One region of the Streptomyces sp. NPDC107522 genome, then DNA from elsewhere that is predicted to be linked to it. Evidence: predicted binding sites of a transcription regulator. Region 1 holds the regulator's gene; the other holds the start of a gene.

Evidence for each region. Region 1 encodes HrcA, which represses chaperone genes, less so after heat shock. Its sites were predicted from a motif close to TTNGCACTCNGNNNNNCNGAGTGCNAA; they were not measured.
Region 2: a site for HrcA is predicted at 4,631-4,657, ahead of groES (co-chaperone GroES). Genes of this name have one in related genera too.

What each region holds. Positions count from the first base shown of each region.
Region 1 covers NZ_JBVKAU010000005.1:85,767-94,692, reverse strand. Annotated here, with positions in the region: gene ACZ7L6_RS17555 (S41 family peptidase) at 1-938, opposite strand, end outside; gene ACZ7L6_RS17550 (hypothetical protein) at 1,013-1,558, opposite strand; gene ACZ7L6_RS17545 (VOC family protein) at 1,624-2,016, opposite strand; gene ACZ7L6_RS17540 (16S rRNA (uracil(1498)-N(3))-methyltransferase) at 2,033-2,773, opposite strand; gene ACZ7L6_RS17535 (nitronate monooxygenase) at 2,770-3,855, opposite strand; gene dnaJ (molecular chaperone DnaJ) at 4,073-5,209, opposite strand; gene hrcA (heat-inducible transcriptional repressor HrcA) at 5,210-6,226, opposite strand; gene ACZ7L6_RS17520 (MBL fold metallo-hydrolase) at 6,390-7,133, shown strand; gene ACZ7L6_RS17515 (DUF3097 domain-containing protein) at 7,176-7,985, shown strand; gene ACZ7L6_RS17510 (Uma2 family endonuclease) at 7,969-8,451, opposite strand; gene hemW (radical SAM family heme chaperone HemW) at 8,519-8,926, opposite strand, start outside.
Region 2 covers NZ_JBVKAU010000007.1:309,768-318,693, forward strand. Annotated here, with positions in the region: gene ACZ7L6_RS24740 (NACHT domain-containing protein) at 1-1,138, shown strand, start outside; gene ACZ7L6_RS24745 (THUMP-like domain-containing protein) at 1,135-2,304, opposite strand; gene ACZ7L6_RS24750 (polysaccharide deacetylase family protein) at 2,609-3,625, shown strand; gene ACZ7L6_RS24755 (polysaccharide deacetylase family protein) at 3,622-4,476, shown strand; gene groES (co-chaperone GroES) at 4,804-5,112, shown strand; gene groL (chaperonin GroEL) at 5,233-6,858, shown strand; gene ACZ7L6_RS24770 (ester cyclase) at 6,963-7,655, opposite strand; gene ACZ7L6_RS24775 (hypothetical protein) at 7,756-8,926, shown strand, end outside.

The DNA.
Region 1 (8,926 bases):
ACGGCGCCCCGGACGGCGACCGCGCTGCCGCGCGCGGTGTGGTCGGGCGCCGCTTCCCCGAAGGCGCGCGCGGCGTTCAGCGGGTACGGCTGCCGGTCGGTGCGCTGCCCGCCGAGCCGGATGTCGAGCCGGCGCGGCTCGGCCCCGTCGAGGTCGTCGAGGAGCCACAGTTCACCGGCACAGGAGTAGACGACGCGGGTGCCGTCGCCGGCCGCGTGCCGGGCGTAGAAGCCGTCGACAGGAGTGTGCCGCCGTAGCTCGGAGCCATCGGCGAGGGACGAGTACACGGCCCCCACGCCCTCGTGGTCGGAGAGAAAGGCGATCCGCTCGCCCACCCACACGGGGTACTCGAGGTTCCCGTCCAGCTCCTCGTGCAGCCGTACGAAGTCACCCTCCCCCTGGGTATCGATCCACAACTTGCCCGCCGTGCCGCCCCGGTACCGCTTCCAGCGCGCCGCCTCCAGCCCCATGGGCGCGGACGCGAGCACGAGGTGCGGCCCGTGCACGACATCGGCGACGGGGCCGTACGGCAGCGTGGTGGCCGGTCCGCCGTCGAGCGGGACCGTGTGGGCCCAGGTGCGGCGGCCGCCCGCCTGGCCCTGGGCGCTGATCGCGAGGACCTGGCCGTCGGGGGTCCAGCCGCGCACCCGGGTCTGCCAACTGCCCCAGTGCGTGAGGCGCTTGGAGGGCCCGCCGTCGACCGGCGCGATGTGCACCTCGGGGGCGCCGTCGCGGGTGGAGGTCCAGGCGACGGTCGTACCGTCGGGCGAGATGCGCGGCAGGCTGACCGGCACGTTGTCGGCGCTGACCCGCCAGGCCCGGCCGCCGTCGAGCGGGGCGAGCCACACGTCGTCCTCGGCGGTGAAGGCGACCAGATCGCCGTGCAGATGCGGATACCGGAGATACGAAGACGATCCGGGCGTCGCGGACTGAGTCACCCGATCACCATAAGCAGGGGCGGCGTCGAGGGACAGGCCTTTGGATCACTTGCCCAACTCCCCTCCGGATACGCTCACTTGCCCTCCGGCCAGCAGTTCGGGTGTTGCTGGCAGTAGACGGTCTTGGTGACGGTGACCGTGACGGTGGGCCCCGGTTGCTGTCCTCCGCCGCCCGGGTTGACGGGCGAGGGCGTGGCGTTGCAGTTGCCCAGCCCGTTCACGTGGAACCACTCCTTGCCGCCGACCTTGGCGACGAGGTCGCCGCGCACACAGGAGCCGCTGACGGCCCGGGTGATCCTGCCGGTGACGGTGATGTCCTTGCCGTCCTTGGTCTCGCCCTCGCAGTCGACCTTGACCACGGTGTTCTCGCTCGCCGTCGGGGCGGCGGAGCCGCCCTTGGCGTCCTCGTACGAGCCCGTGCAGTTGAGCCACTGCACGTCGGCCTTCTGCCGCTCCAGCTCCTTGGTCACCGTCTGGTCGGTCGTGAACGCCACGGTCGCACTGCTCAACCCGCCCGGATCACAGGCGACCGCCCCGCCGACCGCGACCACGGCGAGACCCACCACGCCTGCCGCACGCGCCGCTCGCGGGCGACCCCAAATCCTCCTGAATGCCCCCATGGAGGGCAGCCTGCCACTGTCCCGGCCGACGCGGTAGAGCGCATACGGCCACTCCCGCAACCGGATCAGGCGCGCAGCTGCAGCCACTCCTGCAGTTCCACCAGGTTCCCCTCCGGATCCTTGAGGTGGGCGACCCGCATCCGGTCGGTCATGGGGGCCGGGCCGTGCAGGAGGGTCCCGCCGCGGGAGGTGACCTGCTCGCAGTAGGCGTCCAGGTCGTCGACGCGCAGCACCACCAGCGAGCGGTGTCCGCTGGCCGCGTCTCCCAGCTCGCCCAGGACCTCGGCCATCATCGCCCGGTCCTGGAGGGCGATGCCGGCCGAGCCGGCGGTGGGGCTGAACTTCTCGTACGGCCCCTCCGCCGCGCCCGACTGCGGCTTGAGGCCGAGGACGTCGGCGTAGAAGCGGTAGCAGGCGGCGAAGTCGCTGACGAGCAGCCGGACTTGTGCGAGTTCCAAGGCGTCCCCTCCGGGGTCAGGACCAGCGCCCGGTGCGGGCGAGGAGCACGGCGGCCGCGGCGGTCCCGGCGGTCGACGTACGCAGCACGGTACGGCCGAGGACGTACGCCTTCGCCCCCGCCTCCTCGAACAACGCCAACTCCTCGGGCGACACGCCCCCTTCGGGCCCGACGACGAGCACGATCTCACCCTCGGCGGGGAGTTCGACGGTGGCCAGCGGCTCGCCACCGCTCTCGTGGAGTACGGCGGCGAAGTCGGCCTTGGCGAGAAGTGCCGCAACCTGCTTGGTCGTGGCGGCGTCCGCGACCTCCGGGAAGCGCACGCGCCGGGACTGCTTGCCGGCCTCGCGGGCGGTGGCCCGCCACTTTCCGAGGGCCTTCGCGCCCCGCTCGCCCTTCCACTGCGTGATGCACCGGGCCGCCGCCCAGGGCACGATCGCGTCGACGCCGGTCTCGGTCATGGTCTCGACGGCCAGCTCGCCGCGGTCGCCCTTGGGGAGGGCCTGGACGACGGTGATCCGGGGCGACTCCGGGGGTTCCTCGGCCACCGGCCCCAGGTGCACGACGAGCCGGTCCTTGCCCTCGGTGTCGACGACCTCGCACTCGGCCCAGCGGCCCTTGCCGTCGGTGAGGACGACGGCCTCCCCGGGCCGCAGCCGTTTGACGGAGACGGCGTGCCGTCCCTCGGGCCCGTCGAGGACGTACCGTCCGCCGCCGGCGGCGTCGAAGTGCTCGACCAGGAAAACGGGAGCCGTCATCGCCCCGCACCCCCTCGGGGAAAGGCAGACAACGCTGTCGCCGCCGCGTCCAGCTCTGCGGCCAGCACCTCCACCAGCTGCCCGGCGGGCAGTTCGCGGGCCATCCGGTGCCCCTGCCCGGCCCACAGCGCCATGCCCTGCGCGTCGCCGGACGCGGCGGCCTTCTTGCGCAGGGGCGAGGTGAGGTGGTGGACCTCGGGGTAGGCGGCGGGGGCGTAGGGCCCGTGCTCGCGCATGAAGCGGTTGACGAGGCCACGGGCCGGCCGCCCGGAGAACGCGCGCGTCAGCTCGGTCCGTACGAACAGGGGGTTGGTCAGCGCCTGCTTGTGCAGGGCGTTGGCGCCGGACTCCGGGGTGGCGAGGAAGGCGGTCCCGAGCTGGGCGGCACTGGCGCCGGCGGCGAGGGCGGCGGCGATCTGGCTGCCGCGCATGATGCCGCCGGCGGCGACCAGGGGGAGGCTCACGGTCTCCCGGACCTGGGCGACGAGCGACAGCAGCCCGATGCCGGTGCCGTCGGTCTCGGGGGTGTCGCGGTGCGTCCCCTGATGGCCGCCCGCCTCGACGCCCTGCACGATCACCGCGTCGGCACCGGCCCGCTCCACGGCGAGGGCCTCGTCCGGGGTGGTGGCGGTGACGAGAGTGAAGGTTCCGGCGCGCCGGAGGGACGCCAGCACGTCACTGCTGGGCACACCGAAGTGGAAGGAGACGACCGGCACCGGGTTGTCGAGCAGCACGGCCAGCTTGGCCTCGTACCCGTCGTCCCGGCCGCTGTCCGGGTCGCCGAGCTCGGTGTCGTACCAGGCGGCCTCGCCGGCCAGCTGATGGGCGTACACGTCCACGGCGGCGGGGTCGGCATACTCGGGCTGCGGCATGAACAGATTGACGCCGAAGGGCCGGCCGGTCAGCCCCCGCAGCTGCTTGATCTCCTGGTACATCCCGTCGGCCGTCTTGTACCCGGCGGCGAGAAACCCCAGCCCACCGGCCTCGGACACGGCGGCAGCGAGCTGCGGCACGGAGACGCCGCCTGCCATGGGGGCCTGCACGATCGGGTGGGGAAAGAGATCGGTCAGTGCGGAGGACATGACGGCATGTTGTCACGTCCCCCGAACAAGTCCGAATCGGCCCTTCCCCTTGGCACGGGCCAGTGTTTTACCGCCCCCGCCGCCACTTACTCAGCCCGTCCGGCGTTTGAGGACGAGGCCCCTTCAGGGCCGAAGCGGGGGTCTGGGGGCGGCAGCCCCCAGGGACGGGACGGGTAGGGGCGGCGGGGGCGAGGAACTGCCCGCCGCAGCCACCCACTCAGCGACCGTTGAACGCATCCTTCAGCCGCGAGAACAACCCCTGCTGCCCCGGCTGGAACTGCCCCTGCGGCCGCTCCTCACCCCGCAGCTTGGCCAGCTCCCGCAGCAACCGCTCCTGCTCGGGGTCGAGCTTCGTCGGCGTCGTGACCTCGACGTGCACGACGAGGTCACCGCGCCCGCCACCCCGCAGATGCGTGACACCCCGCCCGTGCAGCGGAATCGACTGCCCGGACTGCGTACCCGGCCGGATGTCGACCTCCTCCAGCCCGTCCAGCGTCTCCAGCGGCACCTTCGTACCGAGAGCCGCCGCGGTCATCGGGATCGTCACCGTGCAGTGCAGATCGTCGCCGCGCCGCTGGAACATGGGGTGCGCGACTTCATGGATCTCGACGTACAGGTCACCGGCCGGACCACCACCGGGTCCGACCTCGCCCTCACCGGCGAGCTGGATCCGCGTGCCGTTGTCGACACCGGCCGGGATCTTGACCGTGAGCGTCCGGCGCGACCGCACCCGCCCGTCACCCGCGCACTCGGGGCACGGCGTCGGCACGACCGTCCCGAAGCCCTGGCACTGCGGACACGGCCGGGACGTCATGACCTGGCCCAGGAAGGACCGCGTCACCTGCGACACCTCACCGCGCCCGCGGCACATGTCACAGGTCTGCGCGGAGGTGCCGGGGGCAGCCCCCTCACCGTTGCAGGTGTTGCAGACGACCGCCGTGTCGACCTGGATGTCCTTCGTCGTACCGAAGGCCGCCTCGTCGAGCTCGATCTCCAGCCGGATCATCGCGTCCTGGCCCCGCCGCGTACGCGACCGCGGACCCCGCTGGGACGCCGTACCGAAGAAGGCGTCCATGATGTCCGAGAAGTTCCCGAAGCCGCCCGCCCCGAAGCCGCCCGCGCCCGCGCCGCCCGCCTGGGACAGCGGGTCGCCGCCGAGGTCGTAGACCTGCTTTTTCTGCGGGTCCGACAGCACCTCGTAAGCGGCGTTGATCTCCTTGAACCGCTCCTGGGTCTTCGGATCCGGGTTGACGTCCGGGTGCAGCTCGCGCGCGAGCCGCCGGAAGGCCTTCTTGATCTCTTCCTGCGACGCGTCGCGACGCACGCCGAGAACGGCGTAGTAGTCCGTGGCCACTTACGACTCCGCCAGGATCTGTCCGACGTACCGTGCCACTGCGCGTACCGCTCCCATCGTTCCCGGGTAATCCATGCGGGTCGGTCCGACCACGCCGAGCTTGGCAACCGCCTCGCCGCCCGAACCGTAGCCCACCGACACCACCGAGGTGGAGTTGAGCCCCTCATGGGCGTTCTCGTGACCGATGCGCACGGTCATGCCCGAATCCTTCGCCTCGCCGAGGAGTTTGAGGAGCACGACCTGCTCCTCGAGGGCCTCCAGGACGGGGCGGATGGTGAGGGGGAAGTCATGTCCGAAGCGGGTGAGATTGGCGGTGCCGCCGATCATCAGCCGCTCCTCGTTCTCCTCGACGAGCGTCTCCAGGAGGGTGGAGAGCACGGTCGAGACAGTGCCGCGGTCCTCCAGGTCGAAGGCCTCGGGGAGGTCCTCGACGAGCATCGGCACATCAGTGAAGCGCCGCCCCGCGACCCGGCTGTTGAGCCGCGCGCGTAGATCCGCGAGCGAGGTCTCCCCGAAGGGCGCCGGGCAGTCGATCATCCGCTGCTCGACCCGGCCGGTGTCCGTGATCAGCACGAGCATCACGCGCGCGGGTGCGAGCGACAGCAGCTCGACGTGCCGGACGGTGGACCGGGTCAGCGACGGGTACTGCACGACGGCGACCTGCCGCGTGAGCTGCGCCAGCAGCCGTACGGTCCGCGCCACCACATCATCGAGATCTACGGCGCCCTCGAGGAAGTTCTGGATGGCGCGCCGCTCCGGCGGGCTCATCGGCTTGACGCCGGCGAGCTTGTCGACGAACAGCCGGTAGCCCTTGTCGGTCGGGATCCGACCGGCGCTGGTGTGCGGCTGGGCGATGTAGCCCTCGTCCTCCAGGGCCGCCATGTCGTTGCGGACGGTCGCCGGGGAGACGCCGAGGTTGTGCCGCTCGGTGAGCGCCTTGGAGCCGACCGGCTCCTCCGTCCCGACGTAGTCCTGGACGATGGCGCGCAACACCTGAAGCCTGCGTTCACTCAGCATCTCGCGCACACCTCCAGAGGTCGTTCCCTTGGCGCCTTTCCTGGCACTCTGTCCATCCGAGTGCCAGCCGTCCCCGGCCAGTGTACGGCGGTGGGGTACGCCCCGGGCAAGGCCGGTCCGGCACCGCCGTGCCGGACGGTGGTGTCCCCGCTAGCGTCGCGGTATGACGGTGACTTGGGAAGAGCTGGGGTGGGAGCGGCTGGCGGCCGGGGTCGGCCGGTGCCGGCTTCCGGTCTGGGACTGCACGGTGGGGCTGGTCGTCGGGGACGGCACCGCGCTGGTCGTCGACGCCGGGTCGAGCCTCGCGGAGGGCGCGCGGTTGCGTACGCAGGCGCAGTGGCTCGCGGGTCACCGTGTGACTCATCTCGCGCTGACGCATCCCCACTTCGACCATGTCCTCGGGGCCGCGGCGTTCGCGGGGGCGGAGATCTTCGGCGCGGTCGGCGTGGACACGGTGTTCGAGGGGCGGCACGCGCGCGAGGAACTGCGCGAGGACGCGGTGCGCAACGGCCTGGATCCGGCGTCGGCTCAGGAGGCCGTGGACGCCCTGGCCCGCCCCCGCCACCAGGTGAGCGGCGAGTGGACCCTCGACCTGGGCGGCGGCCGCCAGGTCCTGCTGGCGAACGTGGGCCCGGCGCACACGGCCCACGACCTGGTCGTGCTCGTGCCGGGCGCGTCCCCGGGCGATCGGGAGGTGGTCTTCTGCGGCGACCTGGTGGAGGAGTCCGGCGAACCGCAGGCGGGCCCGGACGCCGTCCCGTCCCACTGGCCGGCGGCCCTGGACCGCCTCCTGGACCTCGGCGGCGAGGACGCGCTGTACGTGCCCGGTCACGGAGCGGTGGTGGACGCGGAGTTCGTACGACGCCAGCGTGACGCCCTCGCCGCCCGCTTCGGCGTGTCGCGCTGATCTGTGCTCCATGGCGGCCGGGCTTCTCCTATCGTCACTCGAATGCGCCAGTACTCCGCCGACCTGACCCCGCCCTGGAAGAAGCCCAAGCCCGTCCCCGAGGTCCCGGCGGAGCCGGGCCTGGTGGTGGAGGAGCCCGGCACCGGTTTCTGCGGCGCGGTGATCCGCTGCGAGGCGGGCACGGTCACCCTGGAGGACCGCTTCGGCAAGCACCGGGTGTTCCCGCTGGAGCCGCGGGGGTTCCTGCTGGAGGGCAAGGTGGTGACCCTCGTACGGCCGTCGGGCGCGGCTCCGGTACGCCCCACCCGTACGGCATCCGGTTCGGTCGCCGTCCCCGGCGCACGCGCGCGTGTCGCCCGCGCCGGCCGTATCTACGTGGAGGGCCGGCACGACGCCGAGCTGGTCGAGAAGGTGTGGGGCGACGACCTGCGCATCGAGGGCGTGGTGGTGGAGTACCTGGAGGGTGTCGACGACCTGCCGTCGATCGTGGCCGATTTCGCGCCGGGTCCGGATGCGCGGCTGGGAGTGCTGGTCGACCACCTGGTGCCGGGTACGAAGGAGTGGCGCATCGCAGAGTCGGTGACCAGCGAGCACGCCCTGGTGGTGGGTCACCCGTACATCGACATCTGGGAGGCGGTGAAGCCGTCGTCCCTGGGGATCGCGGGGTGGCCGAAGGTGCCGCGCGGGGAGGACTGGAAGACGGGGGTGTGCCGGGCGCTGGGGTGGCCGTCCGAGAACACCGGGGCGGTGTGGCAGGCGATTCTGGGGCGGGTGGGGTCTTACAAGGATCTGGAGCCGGAGTTGTTGGGGCGGGTGGAGGAGCTGATCGACTTCGTCACGGCGCCGGGATAGACAGGAAAGGCGCTGGTGGGGATGGCGAGGTCCAGCACAGAAAGAAGCAGTGTCTGAGGCACTCCGCCCTGATCGGATCAACGATGAGATACACCGGTACACCTGCGGCCGCGTAGATCGACCGCTTGACCACGTGGTCACGGTGGGTGCTGGTACTGGAGACGACCTCGGCCAGCATGGTGACCGCTTCGACCGGCAGGAGCCGACCGGACTCCGGTCCGGCGCCCCGTTCGAGCACCACCAGGTCGGGGACGGGCTCGCTCGTCTCCTGATGGATCTCGACGTACTGGCACTGCAACCGCTGCCAACGAGGCCATGGAACACCGTCCGCGACGTCCGCAAGCGTGCGGTTGTGCACGCTGTCCGGGGACCTGGTCATCACGATGTCGCCTCGCAGCAACTCGGCCCTGAGACCCTCGGGGACGTCGAGCGTCCCGAAGAAGTCGATCACCTGGCGGTCGTTCATGGCGGCACCCTAGGAACAGAACACGCGCATGGAGTGCAGTGTGGGGAACCTCCACCCCGACGGGTGATCAGTCCACAAGGTCCCGTACCACCGCATCCGCCAGCAACCGCCCCCGCAACGTCAGCACCGCACGCCCCTGCGCGTACGGCCCCTCCTGCAGCAGGCCCTCCCCCAGCGCCCGCCGAGAAGCCGCCAGCCCCGCCTCCCGCAGCAACTCCAGCGGCACCCCCTCCCGGAGCCGCAGCTCCAGCAGGATCCGCTCGACGCGCCGGTCCTCCTCCGACAGCAGCTCCCGCCCGGCCCCCGGCGACCGCCCCGCCGCGAGGGCCGCCGCATACGCGCCCGGATGCTTGACGTTCCACCAGCGCACCCCGCCCACGTGCGAGTGCGCTCCCGGCCCCGCGCCCCACCAGTCCGCGCCCCGCCAGTACAACTCGTTGTGCAGGCAGCGGGCCGCCTCCGAGGTCGCCCAGTT
Region 2 (8,926 bases), on a different contig from region 1:
TCACGTGGGCACGCTGGTCAGAGCATTCGCAGCCGCGGGAGGGGCCGTCGACGTTCTCCTGCGAACGCTCGACGTCGTCGCGGGGTGGAGGTACAGCTGGTCGGTCGTCCGTGGGGTGTCCGCTGCCCTGACCGAGCTGAGGGACCCCGGCATGGAGCAGCGGCTGCTGGAGTTCCTGAAGCAGGACAACCACTGGTTCCACGAGCGCCAGACCCTGGCCGAGGCCTACCTGGACATCGCCGGTGATCGCGGAGCTGACGCTCTCCTCGACCTCGTGCGGTCGGACCGGGCAACGGACTTCCAGAAGATGCCGCTGATGGGCGCCCTCGTGGAGTTCACCGGCAAGGGGCATGGGTGGGCGCACCGCTCCGCCCTGCTCGCGCTCGCAGGCGATGACACCGTGGCATGGCAGCTCCGCTGGCTGGCGTGCGAGTGCCTCGACCACACACCGGGCACCTCCACGGAGCTGGCACCACTCCTCGAAAGCCCCGACGTCCGCGTCCAGGTGGCCGCGGCCGCCACCTTGGCGGCCTGGGGCACACCGCCCCGTCTCGACACCATCCGTACCGCGATCCTGGGCGGCAGCCTTTCGCCGGGCCTGTCGAACGAAGCGGACCCGCCTCTGTTGCGGAGCTGGGGGGCCAGGATCTCCCGGCGCCTGGGCACGGTACTGGCCCCGTACGGAGACATCGGTGTGGTCCAGCATTTCTACGACATGGCGGCCTCGGTAGACGAGAACGAATTGACCCAGGCTGCGCGCTTGTGGATCGATGCGTTCGACACGGAAGTCGCGGTGGACGCGTTTCTGGTCCATCTGAGGCACCGGGACGATTCCTATCCCGACTACATTCCGTCACGGGTTCCGCGCTCACGGGTACGAGCCGTCATCCGCTATACCCAGGAACCCGTGCTCAGGAGCCTCACCTTCGTCGACCTCATCAACGGGCAACTGCTCAGCGCGGTAGCCAAGATCGCGGACGATGCCGAAACCGTCGCCGGGCTCTTGCAACTCGCCAAGCAATATCGTCGCTTCCCGTTTCCCCGTAACGCCGCATACTCCGCCGCCTACGAAGTAAGCCGCCGAGCCCGAGTCCGGGTCCTCCCCAACCACAGAATCGTCCCGCTCTCCCGCCCCTAAGCCGGCCGCCCCACCAGCATCGTCGGCGCCCCCGCCACCCGGGTCAGAAACACCGTCGCCGAGTTGGGCCCCTGCGGCTTGACCTTCTTCCGCAGCTCCTCCGGCTCGACGGCCGACCCCCGCTTCTTCACGGTCAGGATCCCGACCCCCCGCTCCCGCAGCAGCGCCTTCAACTTCTTCACGTTGAAGGACAGTTGGTCGGTGATCTCGTACGCCGTCGCATACGGCGTCGGCCGCAGCTCGTCCGCCGTCACGTACGCGATGGTCGCGTCGACGAGCCCACCGTCCAGCTGCCGCGCCACCTCGGCGACCAGATGCGCCCGGATGACAGCCCCGTCCGGCTCGTACAAATACCGCCCCACGGGCCGCAGTTCAGGGTCGGGAAGCTGGGAGGAGACCAGTGTCCTCGGCCCCGGCAACAGCGTGGCCCGTACGCCCCCGGGCTCCGTCCCGAACCACAGCACCGCCTCCTTCACATCCCCGCCGTCCGAGATCCACTCGGCCTCGGCATCGTCGGGAATCGCCTCGTGCGGAATCCCGGGCGCGATCTTCAGCGCGGCCCGCGGCGCCTTGCGAGCCGCCTCCACGGCCCAGGACAACGGCGGTGAGTAAGCCTCCGGGTCGAAGATCCGGCCGCGTCCACCCCGCCGCGCCGGGTCCACGAACACGGCGTCATAACCGCCCGTGTCCACCCCGACGACATCCGCCTCCCGCACCTCGACCAGCTCCCCGAGCCCCAGCGCCGCCACATTCGCCCGCGCCGCCGCGACCGTCACCGGATCCCGGTCCACCGCCAGCACCCGGATCCCGGCCCGCGCCAGCGCGATCGCATCGCCCCCGATCCCGCAGCACAGGTCGGCGACCGAGCCAACCCCCAGCTCCTTCATCCGCTCCGCGCGATACGCCGCGACACTCGCCCGCGTCGACTGCTCGACCCCGTTCGGCGTGAAGAACATGCGCCCAGCGTCCGCCGCCCCGAACTTGGCCACCGCCCGCTGCCGCAGTCGCGCCTGCCCGAGCGCCGCCGACACCAGCTCGGCGGGGTGCTCGCGGCGCAGACGGGTGGCGACGGCGAGTTCATCGGCGGGGTCGAAGTCGCGCACGGCGTCGAGGAGGGCGCGGCCCTCGGGGGTGAGGAGGGAGGCGAAGGAGGCGAGGTCGTTCACCGGGTCATTGTCGGACAGCGGGTGCGCTGTCCGCTCCCCGCCGGCCCGGGATCCCCGGCTCCCTGCCGGCCCTGGGACCTCCCGGCTCCCTGCCGGCCTGGGGCCCACGGCTCCCTGCCGGCCCTGGACCTCCCGGCTCCCTGCCGGCCCTGGACCTCCCGGCTCCCTGCCGGCCCGGGCCCCCCGGCTCCCTCCCCGTCGGCCGGTGGACCGTCCGCTCCCTATCGGCCAGTCGGTGGATGCTCCGTCCCCGGCGGCGGTGTCGGCCGCGCTACGGGACGAGTGCCTGCGAAGATCCCGCTCCATGCGACTAGTAGTACAAAATGACAAAAGTGCCCCTAATGGGGGAGTCGCGGGACGTCGGCGTCCGGCAGCCGGCCGTTCCCGGGTCCGCGGCGGAATCACCCTGCTCACCGTCGCCGCCATCGCCTCGGCCTGCGCACCGGCGGGCGGAGGCGGCACCGAGGCCGAACGCCCCACCCCGAGCCGGCCGCCCCTCAAGGCGCCGCCTCCGGGCCCCACCCCGGGCACCCGGGATCCGCACGCCGAAGCCCCGCCCGCCCCGCCCGCCAAGAAGTTCAAGTCCGCCCGGGCCGCCCACGCCGCACGCGTCGCCGCCGCGAGACACTGGCGTCTGGCAAGAGTCCCGCTCACGCCCCCGCCGCCCCCGGCGAAGAAGCCGAAGATCACCACCCGCAAGGGCTTCGAGGTGGACGGGCACAAGGAACTCGGCCTCCCGCCGGTCTTCACGACCGTCCCCACCAAACAGCGGGTCGTCTTCCTCACCATCGACGACGGCGCCGAGAAGGACCCGGCGTTCCTGCGGATGATGAGCGACCTGCAGGTGCCGTACACCGCCTTCCTCAGCAACTACCTGATCAAGGAGGACTACGGCTACTTCAAGCGGATGCAGCGCAGCGGCGTGGTCCTGAACAACCACACCCTCCGCCACCCCTACCTCCCGAACCTGTCCTACCTCGGGCAGAAGCGCGAGATCTGCGGCATGCAGCAGGTGCTCCAGGAGCGCTACGGCAAGCGCCCGCTGCTCTTCCGCCCGCCCTTCGGCAACTACGACAGGAACACCCTGCGTGCGGCGAAGTACTGCGGCATCAGGTACGTCCCGCTGTGGAACGAGGAGGTCTTCGTCGACCACTGGGAGTTCCGCGAGTGGGACCGGAGGATCCGGCCGGGTGACATCGTCCTCACGCACTTCCGGGGCAGGGACGACTGGAAGGGCACAATGCCCGACATGATCCGCCGGTTCCTGAACAAGGTGACGGCCGACGGGTACGCGGTGGCCCGGCTGGAGGACTACCTGTGAGGTCGGCGTCGGGGCCGCGGGGTGTCGCCGCCGTGGTCCTGTCCTGCGTGCTGCTGGCCGGTTGCACCCAGTCGGCCGATTCCGCCGGCTTCGGCGGCGGCCCGGGCGGCAATGCGGCCCGAGAAGGCGGCAAGGCGGACCGAGACGCACGGTCGGCGAAAGGCCCGACGCAGGCGGCACAGCCGTACCGCCGTTGGGGCCTGACCGCCCCACTGCCCGCGCCCTCGTCCCCGCCCGCCCGGTGGCAGCCGCCGCGCGCGGGCGACCGGTTGCCCGTCGTGGACCACGTCCCCACCCGCGACCAGGTCGTCTTCCTCACCTACGACGACGGCGCCGAGAAGGACCCCCGCTTCGTCGACATGGTCCGTGAACTGCGCCTGCCCGTCAGTATGTTCCTCACTGACAGCGTGGTCGGCCCGGGCTACGGCCACTTCGCGCGCCTGCGTTCGGTGGGCGCGTCCATCCAGAACCACACCCTCGACCACGCCGCTCTGCGCGGTCTGCCGTACGCCGGCCAGCGCGCCGAGATCTGCGGCCAGCAGAACAAACTCCGCGCCCGCTTCGGCATCCGCCCCCGCCTCTTCCGCCCGCCCTACGGCACGTACGACGCCACCACGGTACGCGCCGCCGCCCACTGCGGGGTCACGGCGGTGGTGCTGTGGCGGGCGGCGATGGAGGGCGACGGCGAACTGACGTACGCCAAGGGCCCCGCCCGGCTGCGGGCCGGCGACATCATCTCCGTCCCTTCGGGCGAGCCGACCGGACTGAGCCTGAGGGAGCGGACGACACGGCTGCTGCGGGAGATCCAGGGGCGGGGGCTGACGGTGGGCCGATTGGAGGACTACGTCTGACCGATCTTTTTCGACGCCGGTCAGGCAATCTCAGCCCGTCCGGCGTTTGAGGACGAGGCCCTTTCGGGGCCGAAGCGGGGGTCTGGGGGCGGCAGCCCCCAGTGACGGTCACGCCAACGCCGGTCACCCAACCCGGCTCAGCCAGCGCCGCGAATTAGCAGTCCGCTTGACCGAGTGCTAATCCCGGTCATAGTCTCGGCTCTGGCACTCGACAGAGGAGAGTGCCAACAACGCGACGGGCAGGTCCGGCACCCGCGACGACGGATCGACCTGGTCGCCACCTCAGACAGTTAACCCCGTGAGATCTCCGAAGGGGGAGGTCGGATCGTGACGACCGCCAGCTCCAAGGTTGCCATCAAGCCGCTCGAGGACCGCATCGTGGTCCAGCCGCTGGACGCCGAGCAGACCACGGCCTCTGGCCTGGTCATTCCGGACACCGCCAAGGAGAAGCCCCAGGAGGGCGTCGTCCTGGCCGTGGGCCCGGGCCGCTTCGAGAACGGCGAGCGCCTTCCGCTCGACGTCAAGACCGGCGACATCGTGCTGTACAGCAAGTACGGCGGCACCGAGGTGAAGTACAACGGCGAGGAGTACCTCGTCCTCTCGGCTCGCGACGTGCTCGCGATCATCGAGAAGTAAGACCACCTCGAAGCATTTGCTTCCAGCTGCGCCCCTGGCCCCCGCGACCACATAAGAAGCCGGGCGCCCGGGGCGCAGTGTCTTTTTGAACCCACAGATTCCGAGAGGGCTCCCGCTGTCATGGCGAAGATCCTGAAGTTCGACGAGGACGCCCGTCGCGCCCTCGAGCGCGGCGTCAACAAGCTGGCCGACACGGTGAAGGTGACGATCGGCCCCAAGGGCCGCAACGTCGTCATCGACAAGAAGTTCGGCGCCCCCACCATCACCAACGACGGTGTCACCATCGCCCGCGAGGTCGAGGTCGAGGACCCGTACGAGAACCTCGGCGCGCAGCTGGTGAAGGAGGTGGCGACCAAGACCAACGACATCGCGGGTGACGGTACGACCACCGCCACCGTGCTCGCCCAGGCGCTGGTGCGCGAGGGCCTGAAGAACGTCGCCGCGGGTGCCTCCCCGGCGCTGCTGAAGAAGGGCATCGACGCCGCCGTCGCCGCCGTGTCGGAGGAGCTGCTCGCCTCGGCCCGCCCGATCGACGAGAAGTCCGACATCGCCGCCGTCGCCGCGCTGTCCGCCCAGGACCAGCAGGTCGGCGAGCTCATCGCCGAGGCGATGGACAAGGTCGGCAAGGACGGTGTCATCACCGTCGAGGAGTCCAACACCTTCGGTCTGGAGCTGGACTTCACCGAGGGCATGGCCTTCGACAAGGGCTACCTGTCGCCGTACTTCGTGACGGACCAGGAGCGCATGGAGGCCGTCCTGGAGGACCCGTACATCCTCATCAACCAGGGCAAGATCTCCTCCATCGCCGACCTGCTGCCACTGCTGGAGAAGGTCATCCAGGCCGGTGCCTCCAAGCCGCTGCTGATCATCGCCGAGGACGTCGAGGGCGAGGCCCTGTCGACCCTGGTCGTCAACAAGATCCGCGGCACCTTCAACGCGGTCGCCGTCAAGGCCCCCGGCTTCGGTGACCGCCGCAAGGCGATGCTGCAGGACATGGCGGTCCTCACCGGCGCCACGGTCATCTCCGAGGAGGTCGGCCTCAAGCTCGACCAGGTCGGCCTGGACGTGCTGGGCTCCGCCCGCCGCGTGACGGTCACCAAGGACGACACGACCATCGTCGACGGCGCCGGCAACTCCGAGGATGTCACCGGCCGCGTCGCCCAGATCAAGGCCGAGATCGAGAACACCGACTCCGACTGGGACCGCGAGAAGCTCCAGGAGCGCCTCGCGAAGCTGGCCGGCGGCGTGTGCGTGATCAAGGTCGGCGCCGCCACCGAGGTGGAGCTGAAGGAGAAGAAGCACCGTCTGGAGGACGCCATCTCCGCGACCCGCGCCGCGGTCGAGGAGGGCATCGTCTCCGGTGGTGGCTCCGCGCTGGTCCACGCCGTCAAGGTCCTCGAGGGCAACCTCGACAAGACCGGCGACGAGGCCACGGGTGTCGCGGTCGTCCGCCGCGCCGCCGTCGAGCCGCTGCGCTGGATCGCCGAGAACGCCGGCCTCGAGGGCTACGTCATCGTCTCCAAGGTGGCCGAGCTCGAGAAGGGCAACGGCTACAACGCCGCCACCGGCGAGTACGGCGACCTGGTCAAGGCCGGCGTCATCGACCCGGTCAAGGTCACCCGCTCCGCCCTGGAGAACGCCGCCTCCATCGCCTCCCTCCTCCTCACGACCGAGACCCTGGTCGTCGAGAAGAAGGAAGAGGAGGAGCCGGCCGCCGCTGGTCACGGCCACGGCCACGCCCACTGAGGCACGCACCACCTCACGCACCACCCGAAGAAGCCCCCCGCTGCTGTCGCAACGGGGGGCTTCTCCCTTCGCGGGCGATTCTCACCGGCCTTCTCGCGGCCGGGTCACTGACCGAGTACCCCCAGCTGCTCCAGCAGCCCCGCCCGGTCGTAGAGCCAGTGGCTCTCGCAGATCTTCCCGTCCCGGAACCGCTGCCAGGTCATGCCCTGCATGGTCACGTCCTGTCCGGTCGCCGGGATCCCCAGGAACTCGCCCTTGTGCCGTGCGGTCCAGGTCCACCGCGTGCACACCTGGTCGCCCTGGGCCAGCTGATCGTCGATCCGGAACGTGAAGTCGAAGGCGGCACGCCACCCCGCGTACTGCTCGCGCACCCCGTCGATGCCCTGCACGGGCTGCGGATACGACGGATCGTGATCCACGTAGTCGTCCGTGAGGTGCTCACCGATCCGCCCCGGCTCCATCCTGCCCATGGCCGTGAAGAAGGCCTGCGCGGCCAGGACGTTCAGCTGCTCGTCCCGTACGACATCGAGATCGGTGAAGGTCGGCGTCTCGTCACAGAGCGCGACCATCTCCTGGAAGATCCGGTCGGTCTCGGGCAGGTTGGAGTTCCGCATCGCCTCTTCGTACGACGGAAACTCCACGATCTCGATGAAGTGCGACGCGTCGGACCGGTCCTTGCCGATGATGTCGTGCGTCGCCGTCCGCTTCCCCTTGGTCTGCTCGACCCACCTGTCCATCAGCCGGTTCATCTCGTCGAAGCGGCTGGTCCTGCAGTCGATGAGCTGTACGAAGGTCATGGCGTCGTCGCCTCCCGGGCCCCCCTGGGTGCGCCTGGACAGCACCATTGTCCACGCCGGGCAGGCGCTGTGCCTGTCGGCGCTTTGGCATCATGACGGCATGCGCTGGTGGGGGAAGCAGCGGTCGGTGGCCGCGGGACGGGACATCGGGGTGGCGGTCACCGGGGACCATAACCAGATCGTCGTGGCGCCCCCGGCACGCTCGGCCTACCGGGAGCAGGTAGTGCAGTTGATCGCCCCCTTCGCGATCCTGGACAGAGAACGGGAGTTGGCCGAGTTGGCCGCCTTCTGCACCGCCGACTCCGGTCCCGCGTACGCCTGGTGGCGGGCCGGAGCCTGGGCCGGCAAGACCGCTCTGATGGCGAGCTTCGCACTGCGACCCCCACGAGGCGTGCGAGTCGTGTCATTCTTCGTCACCGCCCGGCTGGCCGCACAGAACGACGTCGACGCATACGCCGAGGTCGTACTCGAGCAGCTTGCCGAACTGGTGGGTGAGGGACTTCCGGCCGACCTGAAGCCGACGGCCCGTGACGGACAACTGCTGCGCCTCTACAAGGAAGCGGCACAGGCCTGCGCCCGGCGCGGAGAGCGTCTCGTCCTGCTGGTGGACGGGCTGGACGAGGATCGCGGCGTCACCACAGGACCGGACGCCCGCAGCATCGCGAGCCTGCTGCCCAGGAGGCCGGCGGCCGGAATGCGGGTGATCGTGGCCGGCCGGTTGAATCCACCGCTTCCCGAGGACGTCCCGGCGGACCATCCTCTGCACGACCCCGCGATCGTCCGCATCCTCTCGGTGTCTCCGCACGCCGACGTCGTACGTGTGAACGCGAAGAGCGAGCTGAAGCTCCTGCACCGGGCCGGAGGACTGGAACGCGACCTGCTGGCCCTGGTCACGGCGGCCGGAGGCGGTCTGACGGCCGAGGATCTCGCCGCGCTGACCGGGGCGTCGGAGTACGAGGTCGAAGAAGTCCTGGCGACGCACGCGGGACGCACGTTCGGCCTCCGGGTGAAGGCGTACCTGCTCGGACACGAGGAACTGCAGATCCTCGCGGAGAAGATCCTCGGTCCGGCCGAACTCGACCGCCACCGGCGCAGGCTCCACGACTGGGCCGACGACTGGCGCGACCGGGGCTGGCCCGCGACGACACCGGAGTACCTGCTTCGCGGGTACTTCCGGATGCTGAGCGCAGTGGGCGACGTGGACCGCATGACCGCCCTGGCCATGGACGAGGCCCGCCACGACCGGATGTTCGACAGGACGGGTGGGGACA